DNA from 2 places in the Ornithinimicrobium ciconiae genome. Region 1 is predicted to be linked to the other one. Evidence: riboswitches for the same ligand, from Rfam matches in the RefSeq annotation. Region 1 holds a riboswitch; the other holds the start of a gene.
The links. A riboswitch is a leader RNA that binds a small molecule or an ion and turns the genes downstream of it on or off. The one in region 1 is predicted to bind S-adenosylmethionine.
Positions count from the first base shown of each region.

Region 1 (7,273 bases):
GTGCGATCTGGCGGGCGATCTCCAGGCCTGTGCGCGGCCCCGGCCCGGGGTAGTAGTCGCCGCGGTGATAACCAGGATCCTGCTGGATCGCGAACAGTTGCGGTGTGGCCCAGCCGATCTGGTCGGCGGAGGCGACCGCCGAGGTGGCGATCGGCAGACAGCGACGGACCCGCCCGGGGAGGGTGACGGCCCACTCCAGGGCGCGCATCCCACCCATCGAGCCGCCGATAACGGCCGCGAAGGTGTGAATGCCGAGCCGGTCGGCGAGCAGCGCCTCGGCCCGGACCTGGTCCCGGACGGTGACCTGGGGGAAGAGCGAACCCCAGGGCCGTCCGTCCGGGCCAGGTGAGGAGGGGCCGGTGCTCCCGCGACACCCGCCGAGCACATTCGGTGCCACGACGAAGTAGCGGTCGGTGTCCAGCACCCTCCCCGGGCCGATCAGCCCGGGCCACCACCCGGGCGTCGGACTGTCCGGCCCGGCAGGACCCTCCACGTGGGAGTCTCCAGTGAGTGCGTGGAGCACCAGCACGGCGTTGTCCCTGGCCTCGTTGAGCCGTCCCCACGTCTCGTAGGCCATTCGCACGCCGGGCAGGTGCTCCCCCGACTCCAGGAGCAGGTCACCGACGGGGAGCGTGTGCCGTCGGCTGCCGGACCGGACAGTGTCAGAGGTCATCTGGACTCAGAGCTCACAGACCCTTGGCGGCCCGGAAACCCGTCTCCAGGTCGGCGATGATGTCGTCGATGTGCTCGAGCCCCACGGCCAGGCGCACCAGCCCCGGCGTGACCCCGGCCGCGGCCAGGGCACCCTCGTTGAGCTGGCGGTGGGTGGTGGAGGCCGGGTGGATGACCAGTGAGCGGACGTCGCCGATGTTGGCGACATTGGAGTGCAGCTCCAGGGCCGAGACGAAGGCCTTGCCCGCCTCCAGGCCGCCGGCGATCTCAAAGGCGAGCACCGCCCCGGCGCCGTCGGGCAGATACCGCTGCGCGAGCTCGTATGACGGGTGCCCGGGCAGTCCCGCATAGCTCACCGAGACGACCTGCTCCTGGTCCAGCAGCCAGTTCGCGACCTTCTTGGCGTTGGCCACGTGGCGCTCCACGCGCAGCGAGAGGGTCTCGACGCCCTGGGCGATCAGGAAGGCGTTGAACGGGGAAATCGCCGGGCCGATGTCGCGCAGCAGGGTGACCCGGGCGCGCAGGATGTAGGACAGGTTGGTCCCGCCGAAGGTCTCATTGCCGACGCCGAGGTCCTTGGCGAAGGTCAGGCCGTGATAGCCCTCGTCCGGCTCGTTGAAGCCGGGGTACTTGTCGGGGTACTGCGCGTAGTCGAAGTTGCCGCTGTCGATCAGCACGCCACCGATCGCGGTGCCGTGGCCACCGAGGTATTTGGTGGCGGAGTGCACGACAATGTCAGCGCCGTGCTCGATCGGGCGGGTGAGGTAGGGCGTGGCGATGGTGTTGTCGATGATCAGCGGCACGCCGACCTCGTGCGCGACGTCGGCGATCCCACGGATGTCCAGGACGAGACCACTGGGGTTGGCGATGCTCTCACCGAAGAAGGCGCGGGTGCGCTCGTTGGATGCGGCGCGCCAGGACTCCGGGTCGGTCGGGTCCTCGACGAAGGTGACCTCGATGCCCAGCCGGGGCAGGGTCTGGGCGAAAAGGTTCTGCGTCCCGCCATACAGGCTGGGGGAGGCGACCAGGTGGTCACCGGCCTGGGCGACGTTGAGGATCGAGAAGGTGGACGCGGACTGGCCGCTGGCCAGCAGCAGGGCCCCCACGCCGCCCTCGAGGTCGGCGAGGCGGTTCTCCACGACCTCGGTCGTCGGGTTGCCGATGCGGGTGTAGATCGGGCCGAGGTCCTCGAGGTTGAACCGGGCGGCGGCGACGTCCGCGTTGTCGAAGACGAAGGAGGTGGTCTGGTAGATCGGCAGGGCGCGGGCACCGGTGGCGGTGTCCGGGGTCTGACCGGCGTGGATCTGTCGGGTGGCGAAGGACCAGGACATGGTGTGCTCTCCAAAGGGTTTCAGGGTGCGCGGGTAGGGCGCGCGAGGCGTGTCAGGGAAGGGTGGATCGAGGTGAGGCGGCGTGGTGGCGCCGGCTGAGTCGCGCAGACTCGGCCCGGGGTCGGGCGTGCTGGTCTCCGGTGGCGGACTCAGCGGTTGGGCATTCGGCAACAGGTCACAGCAGCGCTCCTTTGTGCGTCACTGGGCCCACCGGTCGACGGGCCCGCGCTTGCGGATCGCAGCTCCGGTGCCACGTCCGCCGGGTCATCACCCGGGGCACCCCACCGCGAGTGGAGGGTTGCCGCCCAACGAGCCGGGGCTTGACGTTGGGACTCATGACCTGACGTAGTTCTATCAGAAGGCGTCACCGAGGTCAATTCGGTTGTCAGGCCTCACAGGGTGTCCAGATCGAAGGTTCTGCGACAAAACGGCCACGAATCAGTGCGGATCATGCGGTTTGGGCCTTCGGGCCGAAGAGAGGCGGCTACAGTCGGCTGTCACACCCCAGGAGGAATAAACTCATGGCCACTGTCTCCGCGCATGTCGCCGCCACGCTGACCCGGCACATCAGCCAGGTCTTCGGGGTGATGGGCAACGGAAACGCACACTTTCTCGACGCGCTCGAGCGGGAGACCGACGCCGTCTTCACGGCGGTCCGCCACGAGGCGGGGGCGGTGGTGGCCGCCGACGCCTGCTACCGCGCCGGCGGTGGGCTGGCTGCCGCCACCACGACCTACGGGGCTGGGTTCACCAACACCCTCACCTCCCTCGCGGAGTCGGCCCAGGCACGCATCCCGCTCATCCTGGTGACCGGGGAGGCGCCCCGCTGGGGGCGCCGACCGTGGGACGTGGACCAGCTGGCCCTAGCCAGCGCCGTGGGGGTGCGCACCTTCACCGTCGGACGCACCGACTCGGCGGCCACCGCCATGCTCGCGATCGAGCACGCACTGTCCTACTCCCTGCCCGCCGTCCTGGCCATCCCGTATGACGTGGCCGGCCTTGACGTCGGGGACATCCCGGCGGCGCCGGACCCGATGGTGCCCCCGCCGGTCGCGCCCACCGGTGAGCTGGCGACGGGCAAGGTGGCCGAGATCGCCCGCGCGCTCGCGGGCGCTCAACGCCCGGTGCTCCTCGCCGGGCGCGGGGCGTGGCTGGCCGGAGCCGGTCAGGACCTGGGGGCGCTCGCCGCCGCCACCGGTGCGGTCACCGCGAGCACGGCCCTGGCCCGCGGCATCTTCCCCGAGCAGCAGTTCGACCTGGGGGTCGCCGGCGGCTTCGGCGCCGAGGGAGCTATGGAGCTGATCCACCAGGCAGATGTCGCGGTCGTCTTCGGCGCCTCGCTCAACCAGTTCACGATGCGCTTCGGGGAGCTGTTCGACCCGGCCGCGCGGGTCATCCAGGTCGACCTGTCCAACACCGCGACCCACCCCCAGGTGGGTGACTACCTGCACGCCGACGCCGCCCTGGCCGCCCGGGCGATCCTGGCCGAACTGGAAGCGACCGGCGCGCAGAGCAGCACCTGGCGCGAGAGCGTCGACCTGGCGGCGCTGCGTGCCTATGACCCCGGCACCGGGCTGGCCTCAGACGGACGCCTGGACCCGCGCTCGGCGGCCCGACGTCTCGCCGAGCTGTTGCCGCAGGACCGGGTCGTGGTGTCCGACGGGGGTCACTTCATCGCGTGGGCCAATATGTACTGGCCCGTCGCCGCCCCGGACCGGATGATGATGATCGGCACGGCCTATCAGGCCATCGGGCAGGGCTTCCCGTCGGTGGCCGGCGCGGCCCGGGCCAAGCCGGACTCGACCGTGGTGCTGACCACCGGTGACGGGGGCGGGCTGATGGCGCTGGCCGATCTCGAGACCGCGGTGCGGGTGGCCGGTGGCCGCGGGATGGCGGTGGTCTGGAACGACCGGGCCTACGGCGCCGAGGTCCACCTCTATGGCCGGAAGGGCTTTGCCCCTGAGCCGATGCTCATCGACGAGGTCGACTTCGCCGGCCTGGCCCGCGCGGTCGGTGCCGAGGGTGTGATCGTCCGCACCCTCGAGGACCTCGAGCACCTCGCGCAGTGGACCGAGCGCCCGGTCGCGGAGCGTCCGTTCCTGCTGCTCGACCTGCGCATCAGCCGCGAGGTGATGGCCCCCTACCAGCGTGAGGTCATCCGAGTGAACGCCTGACCACCGGGCTGACCACCGGGCTGACCACGGGCTGACCGCCGTCAGTCGCCCGGTCCCAGGACGCTTGCCGCGAAGAGCACATGGAGGGCAACGGTGGGGACGATCCACAGCACGGCTGTGACCAGGCGGCTGCCCGGACCGCCGCGGAGACTGAAAAAGCGGACGCCCTGAGAGATCCCGAAACCCACCAGGGCGGTGTAGAGCAGGCCGAACCCCGTGAGCCAGACTCCCTCGCCGTCATTCCACGTCGGGTCACCCCGACCGATGGCGACGCTGAGGCCGTGCCACAGCATGAAAGCTCCCACATATGAGAGCACTCCTGCCAGCAGGCCCCCGGCGAGGGACGCTGCCACGGCGACTACTGTCCCGCCCCTGCGATCACGTCGTTCCCGCACAGACCCTTCGAGGCTGAGGTCCAAGCGGGAACTGGGCACGTGCTGACGGTACAGGGGGATTGCACGCTTCCTCCTGGAGCCCCCCGGACACGGACAACGGCCGGTGACGACGTTCCCCGCGTCGTCACCGGCCGTTCGGTGGACCGCGCTGCCCTTGCCCGAGGCGTGCGGTCGGGCTCATCGCCCAGATGGTGTGTGTGCGCCCGTCCCCGGACGTTGCAGCTCAGCCGCCGCTGTCGAGGTCCTCGTCGTCATCACTGCGCCGCAGCAGGGCGGCCAGACCGACGAGCACCAGGATGATCCCGAGGCCGACCAGGGTGAGGGGCCCGGACCGGGTCCAGTCGAGGTCGAGGCTGGCCCACTCGACCCAGAAGGCGCCACCGGCGACGACCAGGCAGATCAGCCCGAGGGCCACCGTGCCCCAGGACGGACCGGAGGGGCGGGGCAGGGCACGAGGCGGTATGTCGGCGGGCTGCTCCCGCGACCCACTCGCCTCACCCGCGGTGAAGTTCGTGTGGTCACCGTGGGCAGATGTCGCCTGGTCGCCGTGCCCGAAGGCTGCCTGGTCACCGTGGTCGGTTGTCACCGACTCGTCGTGCTGGAGGGCGGTCGTGTCATCCGACCAGATCCCCCTGTCATCGTTGCGGAACGCGTCGTTGTTGCTCACTGTCCGTCTCCTTCCACCAGGACCTGACCGAGGCCCACGTTGGCCTCGACCTCCAGATCGATCGGTCCGTCGCCGACCACGATCACCTCGTCAACACCGATCCCGTCCATCGACCGGCCGTCGTTGACGTCGACGCTGCCCGCGCCGGTGCCCGCCTCGATGCGGACGGTCAAGTCGTCCGGGACCAGGATGGTCAGGTTGCCGAGGGCGACGCTGGCCAGGATCGGGTCCGGGAAGTCCTGCGGGTCGACGTCGCGCAGGTCGAGGATCCCGGTGCCGGCACCGAGCCGGAAGGGTCCCTGGTTGTCGATCGTCGCGTCGGGGGTCCAGGTGACATCACCCACCCGGCCGGAGGGCACGAAGTAGTTGCCGATCGGGAGCGCGACCACGGTCAGGACGAGCGTGCAGATCGCCAGGAAGCCTGGGAAGCCGGAGGTGCGGCCGACCAGCCCGAGCAGCAGGATCACCAGCCCCAGCGCGCCCAACGCCCCGGCCAGCCCGACCAACCAGGGGTTGACCGACCAGTTGTACTCGGACGCGGCCCAGGCCAGACCGCCACCTGCCGACAGGGCCAGACCGGTGCCCAGCAGCGTGCCGGCGACCCCTGCGGAGCGGCGCCCTGGACGGCGCGGCGCCGGCGGAGGCTTTGGCGCGGCCGGTCGGGCCGCTCGGGGAGGGCCACCCCAACCGCCGTGACCGAGCGCCGGGTCGGTGGTCGTGACCCCGACGTGTGTGGGGTCGGTGGTGCTGGCGGCTCCGGAGGGCGTCCACGCCGTGGCGCCGCCGGTGCCACCTGAGCTGTCGGAGTGCGACCAGCCCTCGTTGCCGCCCGGGTGGCCCGGTGCAGCGGAGGTCCCAGCGGAGGTCGCAGCGTAGGGCGGCGGGGCGTGACCCGCCGCACTGCCTGACTCGCCAGGAGCGGCAGACTGCGCGAACTGCTGGGCGCGCTGGCCGTAGAAGCCGGGCTGCTCACGCTTGGTCCACTCCGTCCACAGCCACCAGACCCCCAGGCCGAGGATCACCAGCGAGATGACCCCCCAACCGGCGAAACCACCGTCCCACCAGCCGCCGCCGAACCAGCCGAACGAGCCGAACACGCTCAGCACGGCGGCCACCAGGAGCACGACCGACTCGGCCTTGCCGTCCCGCAGCGCGGACTCGATGTGGGTCTCCTCGTGGCGGTTGGGGATGACTAGCCAGGACAGCAGATAGAGCACGACGCCCAGGCCCATCCCCAGGCTCAGCACGACGAACAGGGCGCGGATCACCAGGGCGTCGACGCCGAGGCGCTCGGCCAGCCCGGAGCACACGCCGCCGAGCCAGCTGTCGTCGGAGCGTCGCAGGTCGATGCGCCGCAGTCCCGTGAAGAAGTTGTCGGTTCCCGACGGACCGAACTGTCCGCCGTGGGGTGGTGTCTGTGTCATGACTCAACTCTCTCCCCGGAGGGGGCCCCGCCGCTATGAGGGTCGACCCTGATCGGACCCTGACCGCACCCCGATCCGTCGGGGTTGCGGTCTGACATTGGGGGAGGATGGGGACGTGAGCAGCCCACAGCCCTCGTCGCTGCCGCCGGGGAGTCCTCCGCAGCGGCCGCGACCAGCCCTGCGCCGTGCTGCCGACGGGCGCGTGCTGGCCGGGGTGTGTGCCGGGCTGGCGGATCATCTCGGACTGCACCCGCTGGCACTACGGGTGGGATTTATCGTGCTGACCGCCGTCGGTGGTCTCGGTGCCCTGGTCTATGCCTTCCTCTGGGCCACCATCGAGCCTGCCGTGGAGAGGCAGGCCAGCACGGCGCCACCCGGCTCGGCCGCACCTCGTCCGACCTCGCCCGGCCCCACCTCCCAGCCAGACGCTGTGGGGAGCGGATCGGCGGGAGGGTCCGGCACGGCATACGGGATGGTCCAGGCACGCCTGCGGCAACCGGGCACGGGCATCCTGCTCGTCCTCGGGGGTGGGTTGGCGATCCTGGTGGGAGCCATCGCCCTCGTGCAGACCCTGGGGCTCAACCTGCGCCTGGACATCACCCTCCCCGTG
Region 1 covers NZ_CP041616.1:763,300-770,572, forward strand. The annotation lists gene metX (homoserine O-acetyltransferase MetX) at 1-673, opposite strand, end outside; gene FNH13_RS03495 (bifunctional o-acetylhomoserine/o-acetylserine sulfhydrylase) at 687-2,003, opposite strand; SAM riboswitch class IV at 2,224-2,344, opposite strand; gene FNH13_RS03500 (thiamine pyrophosphate-binding protein) at 2,525-4,177, shown strand; gene FNH13_RS03505 (hypothetical protein) at 4,219-4,470, opposite strand; gene FNH13_RS03510 (hypothetical protein) at 4,796-5,239, opposite strand; gene FNH13_RS03515 (PspC domain-containing protein) at 5,236-6,663, opposite strand; gene FNH13_RS03520 (ATP-binding protein) at 6,779-7,273, shown strand, end outside.

Region 2 (7,273 bases), 940 kb from region 1:
CGTCGAGCCTGCCTGTCGTGATGCGCCAGGCACTGGAGGCTCTCGACCCGCCGAGCATCACGATCGTCGGAGGACTGGGGACCGTGTCGGCGTATGTGGAGAGCGAGCTGCGACAGATCGCACCGGTCAGCCGGATCAGTGGCTCCACCCGGTTCGAGACGGCCGCGAAGTTGTTTGAGGACTATGAGTCGGGAGCACCGACGACCTATCTGGCCTCGGGAGAGTGGTTCGCCGACGCACTATCGGTGTCGTCCCTGGCCGCCTCGCAGGGGGCTCCCGTGCTGCTGGCCAACCAGTCCCGCCTGCCAGGCGCAACGCGTGACGGGCTGGTTTCGCTCGACCCGGACACCGTCAGGTTCGTCGGTGGACCGGGTGTGCTGAGCGACGACTTGATGCTCGAGGTCGAGGAGCTGCTGGCTCCGACTCCCTGACGCGGTCGCCCTGACGCGGTCTCGCTGACTCAGGTCGCTGGCTCGGGCTCCCTGACTTGGTCTCCCTGGCTCGGGCTCGATGGCTCGGGCTCGATGGCTCGGGCTCGCTGGCCGCGCTGGCCATGTCACGCCCGTACCCTAAGGGCCGGAGTTGTCGGCCGGGGCAGGCCCGGGGCGGAAGGAACCAGATGAGCACTACCAGGAGTTCACTCCCGTGATGGCGACGGCGACCGCAGCGCGTTCCTCCCTCGCGTTCGGTGCCGACGACGCGGCGCGGCGCGCCAACCTGCGACGGATGCGCTGGCTGGCCACGAGCTTGCTGGTGCTGGCCGCGATCGTCTTCGTCCTCACCCACGGGCGCGACGGCGCCTGGGGCTACGTCAACGCAGCCTCCGAGGCGGCGATGGTCGGGGCGGTGGCGGACTGGTTTGCGGTGACGGCGCTGTTCCGGCACCCGCTCGGGATCCCGGTCCCACACACAGCCATCATCCCCCGACGCAAGGACATGCTCGCCCGCAGCCTTGAGCAGTTCGTCGCCGAGAACTTCCTGACCGAGCAGACCATCCGGGAGAGGTATCTGGACGCAGAGGTCACCCGGCGGGCGGGGGAGTGGCTCAGCGACCCGGTCAATTCCGAACGGGTCATCCAGGAGGCCGCACCCCTGGCCTCACGCGTCCTGGAGCGCGTGGGCGGGACGGACCTGCAGGAGTTTGTCGAGCAGACCTTGCTGCCCAGGGTGCGCCGCGAGCCGCTCAGCCCCCTCGCCGGTCACCTGCTCGAGCAGGTCGTCCGCGACGACGCCCACCGCGGACTGATGGACATCGGGTTCCGGGAACTCCACTCCTGGCTGGTGGCGCACCCGGGGGACGTCACCCGCATCATCGGCGCCCGAGCGCCCGCCTGGTCGCCGAAGTGGGTGGACGACATGGTCGCCTCCCGGGTCTATCAGGAGCTTGTCGCCTGGGCCAAGGACGTCAACGACGACCCGCAGCACCGGGTCCGTCAGGCCCTGGACTCCTACCTGGCTGACCTGGCCCGCGACATGCAGCACGACCCGGACACCATGGCCAACGCCGAGCGGCTCAAGGATCGCCTCCTCGACCACCCACAGGTCGGTCCGAGCGTGGTCGCGGTGTGGGACGCCGTCAAGATCGTGCTGCTCGAGCAGCTCGCCGACCCGCTGGGCCAGCTGCGTACCCGGTTGGCACGGGAGCTGGAGGATCTGGGCGGGCGGATGATGACCGACGACGTGCTGCGGGGACGGCTGGACGCGTGGGGTGCAGACGCGGCAGCAGTGCTCATCTCGCGCTACGGCTCAGAGTTGACCACCGTGATCAGCCACACCATCGAGCGGTGGGACGGCCGCGACGCCTCCGACCGGATCGAGCTGCACGTCGGCCGTGACCTTCAGTTCATCCGGATCAACGGCACCGTCGTCGGCGGCCTGGTCGGGTTGCTGATCCACACGGTCTCGCAGCTGCTCTGAGCCGGCTGCCCTGAGCCGGCCAGGAGCTCCAGCAGATCAGGCTGCCCGACTCGCGGTCGGCAGCACGAGGGCCCCGTCCAGGGTGACCAGGTGCATGCCGATCAGTGGCACCTCCGCCTCCGCGCAGGCCTCCAGCGCGACCTGGTGCCAGGCGCGGTCCTCGTCGCTGACCGGGCCGGTCTCGCGGACCATGGCCATGACCAGACCGAGCGGTCCGCTGTGCTCGTCGCTGACCATCTCGCAGAGGGCAGTCGCCCAGCGTATCGCCGTCCAGCGCTGCTCCTCGCTGGGCGGGTCGGGCACGTCGGCCACCAGGACGGGCTGCAGCAGCCGCCCGTCGGCGTCACAGAAGAGGAAGGCCAGGCCACCGGCGAGGCGATCGTCCGGCTCGACGAACGCCTCCAGGGCGTCGTTGGCCACGTCAGGGTCGTAGAGGGAGGGCATCTGGGTCCGGGCATCGAGGTCGAAAGTCTTATTGCTCATGGGGTGAATCTGAAGCAAACCCCTCGATCGGCGCTGAGGTTTTCCACAGCACCGTAGTGACCTGCGCATCTGTGGCGACGATGACGTCGTGGGCCGCCGGTCCCGGGTTTACGCTGAGGGTATGGCGGGCGCTCACCGAGGAGCCGAGGCCGTGGCGGTCTTCGCCACGGTCCTGGCGCTCGCGGCCTGCGGCACTCAGATCGAGCAGGACGAGTCGATCACGATCGGTCCGACGGCACCGTCCGAGGCGACCGACTCCGCGGAGGACACCGACACGCTGGACGACGCGGACAGTACCGCTCCCACCGCCACCCCACCTGCACCCGCCCCACCCGCACCCGCCCCGCCCGGCGCCACTGCCGAGCAGGACCCCTCCGGCGGCGGGAGCACTGCACCCACCACGACCGAGGGCACGGCCGGTGTCGCAGACGGCGACGATGCCACGAGCGCGTTGCCCGACTTTGCCGCGCCCGGAACGCTGCTCACCCGCGACCCGGCGGCAGGGGTGCAGCTCCTGGTCGATGACGTGCGCCTGGGCGTGCAGGACGGCTACGACCGCGTGGTGCTCGACCTGTCCGGGACCGGGGAGGTGGGCTGGCGGGTGGAGTATGTCGACGACCCAGCCCTCGACGGCAGCGGGACCCCCGTCGACCTCACCGGCCCGGCCGTCCTGGTGGTCACTGCCCAGGGCATGGCCTACCCGGAGCCGGACGACCCGGCCTACGACGACGGGCTGCTGCTCGTCGACGGAGGGGAGCTGCAGACAGTCACCGAGGTGCTGCGCGGCGTGCCCTTCGAGGGGCAGCTCCAGGTGTATGTCGGGCTGGAGACCGAGACGCCCTTCCGGGTGTTCCGACTCAGTGGTCCCGAGCGCCTCGTCATCGACGTCCAGCACTGAACACCCCGCCGAGGAAACGGATCCTTCGGCGCGCCCAGTCTGTGTCTTGACTTTGCCGAAGATCCTGTGATTGTCTGGGTCCACCCATCCAGAGCGGCCGAGAGATCTGGCTCGTTGACGCCGCAGCAACCATCCACGTCCGGACAGGTGCTCACGCCAGGATCGATGGAGGCATCGTGCACCACCGCACCACGCTCGGCCCGGCCGAACCACCACTGACCGTGCACCGCCCGCACCTGCGTCGCGACGTCGACCTGATGCGCCGGGCGGTCAGCGCCTGTCGCTCCTGACGCGCTGCCCGCCGAACTTTCTGCGCGTCCGCCCGACGCACCCGCTGCCCAACCCCGCTCGCTGACCCGCGGGCCGAGCCGGCCAGCACACCCCACACACCTGCGGTCCGGCATACCGGACCCTGCTCGAAGGAACCTCATGTCCGCACAACCACTCACCCACCCCACCGTCCCTCCGGACGTCCACCTCGACCTGCGCACCGCGTTCGGGCAGGCCGCCGCCAGCACCTGGGTCGTCACCGGCTCAGGGGAGCGCGGCCCGGTCGGCTTCACCGCGATCTCGATCATCTCGGTCTCGCTCACCCCGCCGCTCGTCTCCTTCAACATCAGCAAGAACTCGTCCTCGCTGGTCACCCTCGCCCACACCGGCCGTGCCGCGCTGCACCTGCTCGGGGAGGGCCAGGAGGCACTGGCCCAGCGCTTCGCGCGGGACCGCAGCAAGCGGTTCGTCGACGACGACGTGTGGGCCTATGACGACCACGGTCTGCCGCGGCTGCGTGACGTCCGGGTCCGGCTCATCACCCGGGTCCAGGACCTGGTGGACGCCGGCGACAGCTTCGTGACGATCGCTCGCGTCGAGCACGCGACGACTGTCCCCGGACGCCCGCTGCTGCACCACGCCGGCGCCTACGCCCCGCTCGCCACCCCGACCACCGCAGGAGCCTGACTGATGACGACCTACGACCTGACCACGCCCGAGGACCTGTCCTTCGCCTACTGGGTGCCCAACGTCTCCGGCGGCCTGGTGGTCTCCACCATCGAGCAGCGGACCAACCACACCCCGGACTACAACCGGGAGGTGGCGCAGACCGCCGAGCGGGTCGGTTTCGACTACGCGCTCACCCAGGTGCGTTACCTGGCCTCGTATGGCGCGGACGCCCAGCACGAGTCCGTCTCGTTCTCGCTCGGGTTGCTCGCAGCGACCGAGCGGCTCAAGGTGATCGCCGCCGTGCACCCCGGGCAGTGGCCACCGACCATCCTGGCCAAACTCGCCGCCACGGCGCAGGATCTGCACAACAACCGCCTCGCGCTCAACGTCGTCTCCGGCTGGTTCAAGCGGGAGTACACCGACCTCGGCCTGCCGTGGCTGGACCACGAGGAGCGCTACCGCCGCGCCGAGGAGTTCATCGAGGTGCTGCGCGGGCTGTGGACCGAGGACGACTTCACCTACCGGGGCGACTTCTATCGCACCCGCGACGTGACCTTCCGGCCGCAGCCGAAGCTCCAGCCGGAGGTCTTCCAAGGGGGCAACTCCACCTCGGCCCGGGCGATGGCGGGGCGGCTGTCCGACTGGTACTTCATGAACGGCAACACCCTGGACGGCGCCGCCGAGCAGATCCAGGACGTGGGCGCCCAGGCGGCCGCCAACGGTCGCCGGGTCCGCTTCGGGCTCAACGGATTTGCCGTCGTGCGGGACACCGAGGCGGAGGCGCGGGAGGTGGTCGAGGAGATCATCGCCAAGGCCGACGTGGACAAGGTCAACGACTTCGGCAACGCGGTCAAGCAGGCCGGTGCGGCGACGGCGGACAAGAAGGGCATGTGGGCCGACAGCGAGTTCAAGGACCTCGTGCAGTACAACGACGGCTTCCGCACCGGACTGATCGGCACGCCCGACCAGGTGGCCGAGCGGATCGTGGAGTTCAAGAAGGTCGGCGTTGATCTGCTGCTGCTGGGCTTCCTGCACGTGCGGGAGGACGTCGAGCGGTTTGGCACCGAGGTGATCCCACGGGTGCGGGAACTGGAGCGACGGGCCGGGCTGCTGGCATCATGACGACGGTGGAGACTGACTTCGACGTGGCCGCTGCGGCCGCCGCCCTGCGAGACCGGCAGAAGTCGATCAAGGCGGGCTACCGTGAGGATCCGGCCACGGCCCTGACGCCCAGCACGGCCACGGCCCGAGTCGACCAGGCGGGGCTGACAGCGACGGTCGGCACCTGGGCCGGAGACGTGGTGGCCGGGCTGCACCCAGCGGCCGGCGGCGACGGCTCCCAGGCCTGCTCCGGTGACATCATCCTGCAGGCACTGGTCGCCTGTGCCGGGGTGACGCTGTCCTCGGTCGCGACCGCGCTCGGCGTGGAGCTGCGCTCGGCGACGGTGACCGCCAACGGCACCTGGGACGCGCGCGGCACCCTCGGTGTGGACCGCGACGCGCCCGTCGGCCTGGGCGACATCGAGCTGGTCTTCGACCTGGACACCGACGCCGACGACGACAAGGTCGCCCGGTTGCTGGAACTCACCGAGCGCTACTGCGTCGTGGCCCAGACCCTCACCCAGCCCACGGGGGTGACTCTGCGTCGGCGGTGAGCGGGTCGGCTCAGAACAGCTGTCGCAGATTGGCTCGCGCCAGGTCGAGCAGCTCGTCACCGCGCCCGGAGAAGACGGTGCGGAGGGCATAGAGCGTGAAGCCCTTGACCTGCTCGGCCTGGATCGCGGGCGGGATGGTCAGCTCCTCCCGCTCGGTGACCACGTCGAGCAGGGCAGGGCCGTCGTGATCCAGGATCTCCTGCAGCGCGCCGGGCAGGTCCTTGGAGCGCTCCACCCGGATGCCCTTCAGGCCCAGGGCGGTGGCCACGGCGGCCAGGTCGGGGTTCTCCAGGTCCGTCGCATAGGTGACATAGCCGGCGGCCTTCATCTCCAGCTCGACGAAGTTCAGCGAGGAGTTGTTGAGCACCACGACCTTGACCGGCAGGTCGTTCTGGGTCAGGGTGAGCAGCTCTCCGAGCAGCATCGTCAGGCCCCCGTCTCCCGAGAGCGTCACGATCTGCCGCTCGGGGTATGCCGACTGGGCGCCGACCGCCTGCGGCAACGCGTTGGCCATGCTCCCGTGGAGGAACGAGCCGATGATCCGGCGGCCGCCCCCACCAGTGAGATACCGGGCGGCATAGACGACCGGTGACCCCACGTCGGGGATGAAGACCGCGTCAGGTGCGGCGAGCTCGTCCACCAGGCGCGCGACATACTGCGGGTGGATGGCCCGGCCCCGCTTGCTGGGGGCCGCCAGGTCGTCCAGCTTCTCCCGGGTCTTGCGGTAGTGCTTGAGCGAGTCCTGCAGGTGACGGCGCTTCTTCTTGTGCTGCAGCATCGGGTGCAGGGCGCGCACGGTGTCGGCCACGTCGCCGACCAGGCCCAGGTCCAGCGGGACCCGTCGGCCCAGCTGCTCACCCCGCAGGTCCACCTGCACGATCCGCGCCTGTGGCGGATAGAACTGCTGGTAGGGGAAGTCGGTGCCGAGCATCAGCAGGACGTCGCTGTCCATCATCGCCCGATAGCCGGAGGCGAAACCGAGCAGACCGGTCATGCCCACGTCGAAGGGGTTGTCGTGCTCGATGAACTGCTTGCCGCGCAGGGCGTGGACGATCGGGGCACCCAGCGTGTCAGCGAGAGCGATCACCTCGTCGTGGGCGTCCTCGACGCCCGCGCCCGCGAGGATGGTGACCCTGTCGCCGCCGTTGAGCAGCTCGGCCGCGGCCCGCAGCTCGTCCTCGGCGGGGGTGACGTGCGGGCGGGCACGGGTGATGACGCTGACCCGCTCGTCCTCGATCTCCTGGAGGGCGATGTCACCGGGGATGACCACGACCGCGACGCCGCGCTTCTCGATGGCGGTGCGCATCGCGATCTCCATGACCCGCGGCATCTGGGAGGGATGGGCGACCAGCTCGGCATACACACTGCACTCGGAGAAGAT
Region 2 covers NZ_CP041616.1:1,704,339-1,711,611, forward strand. The annotation lists gene FNH13_RS07785 (cell wall-binding repeat-containing protein) at 1-431, shown strand, start outside; gene FNH13_RS07790 (DUF445 domain-containing protein) at 649-1,917, shown strand; gene FNH13_RS07795 (hypothetical protein) at 1,954-2,400, opposite strand; gene FNH13_RS19750 (AMIN-like domain-containing (lipo)protein) at 2,522-3,298, shown strand; SAM riboswitch class I at 3,380-3,470, shown strand; gene FNH13_RS07805 (flavin reductase family protein) at 3,728-4,255, shown strand; gene sfnG (dimethylsulfone monooxygenase SfnG) at 4,259-5,359, shown strand; gene FNH13_RS07815 (OsmC family protein) at 5,365-5,892, shown strand; gene poxB (ubiquinone-dependent pyruvate dehydrogenase) at 5,903-7,273, opposite strand, start outside.
Region 2: it holds a riboswitch for S-adenosylmethionine, as region 1 does, so the genes downstream of both, FNH13_RS07805 (flavin reductase family protein) here and FNH13_RS03495 (bifunctional o-acetylhomoserine/o-acetylserine sulfhydrylase) in region 1, are expected to answer to the same signal.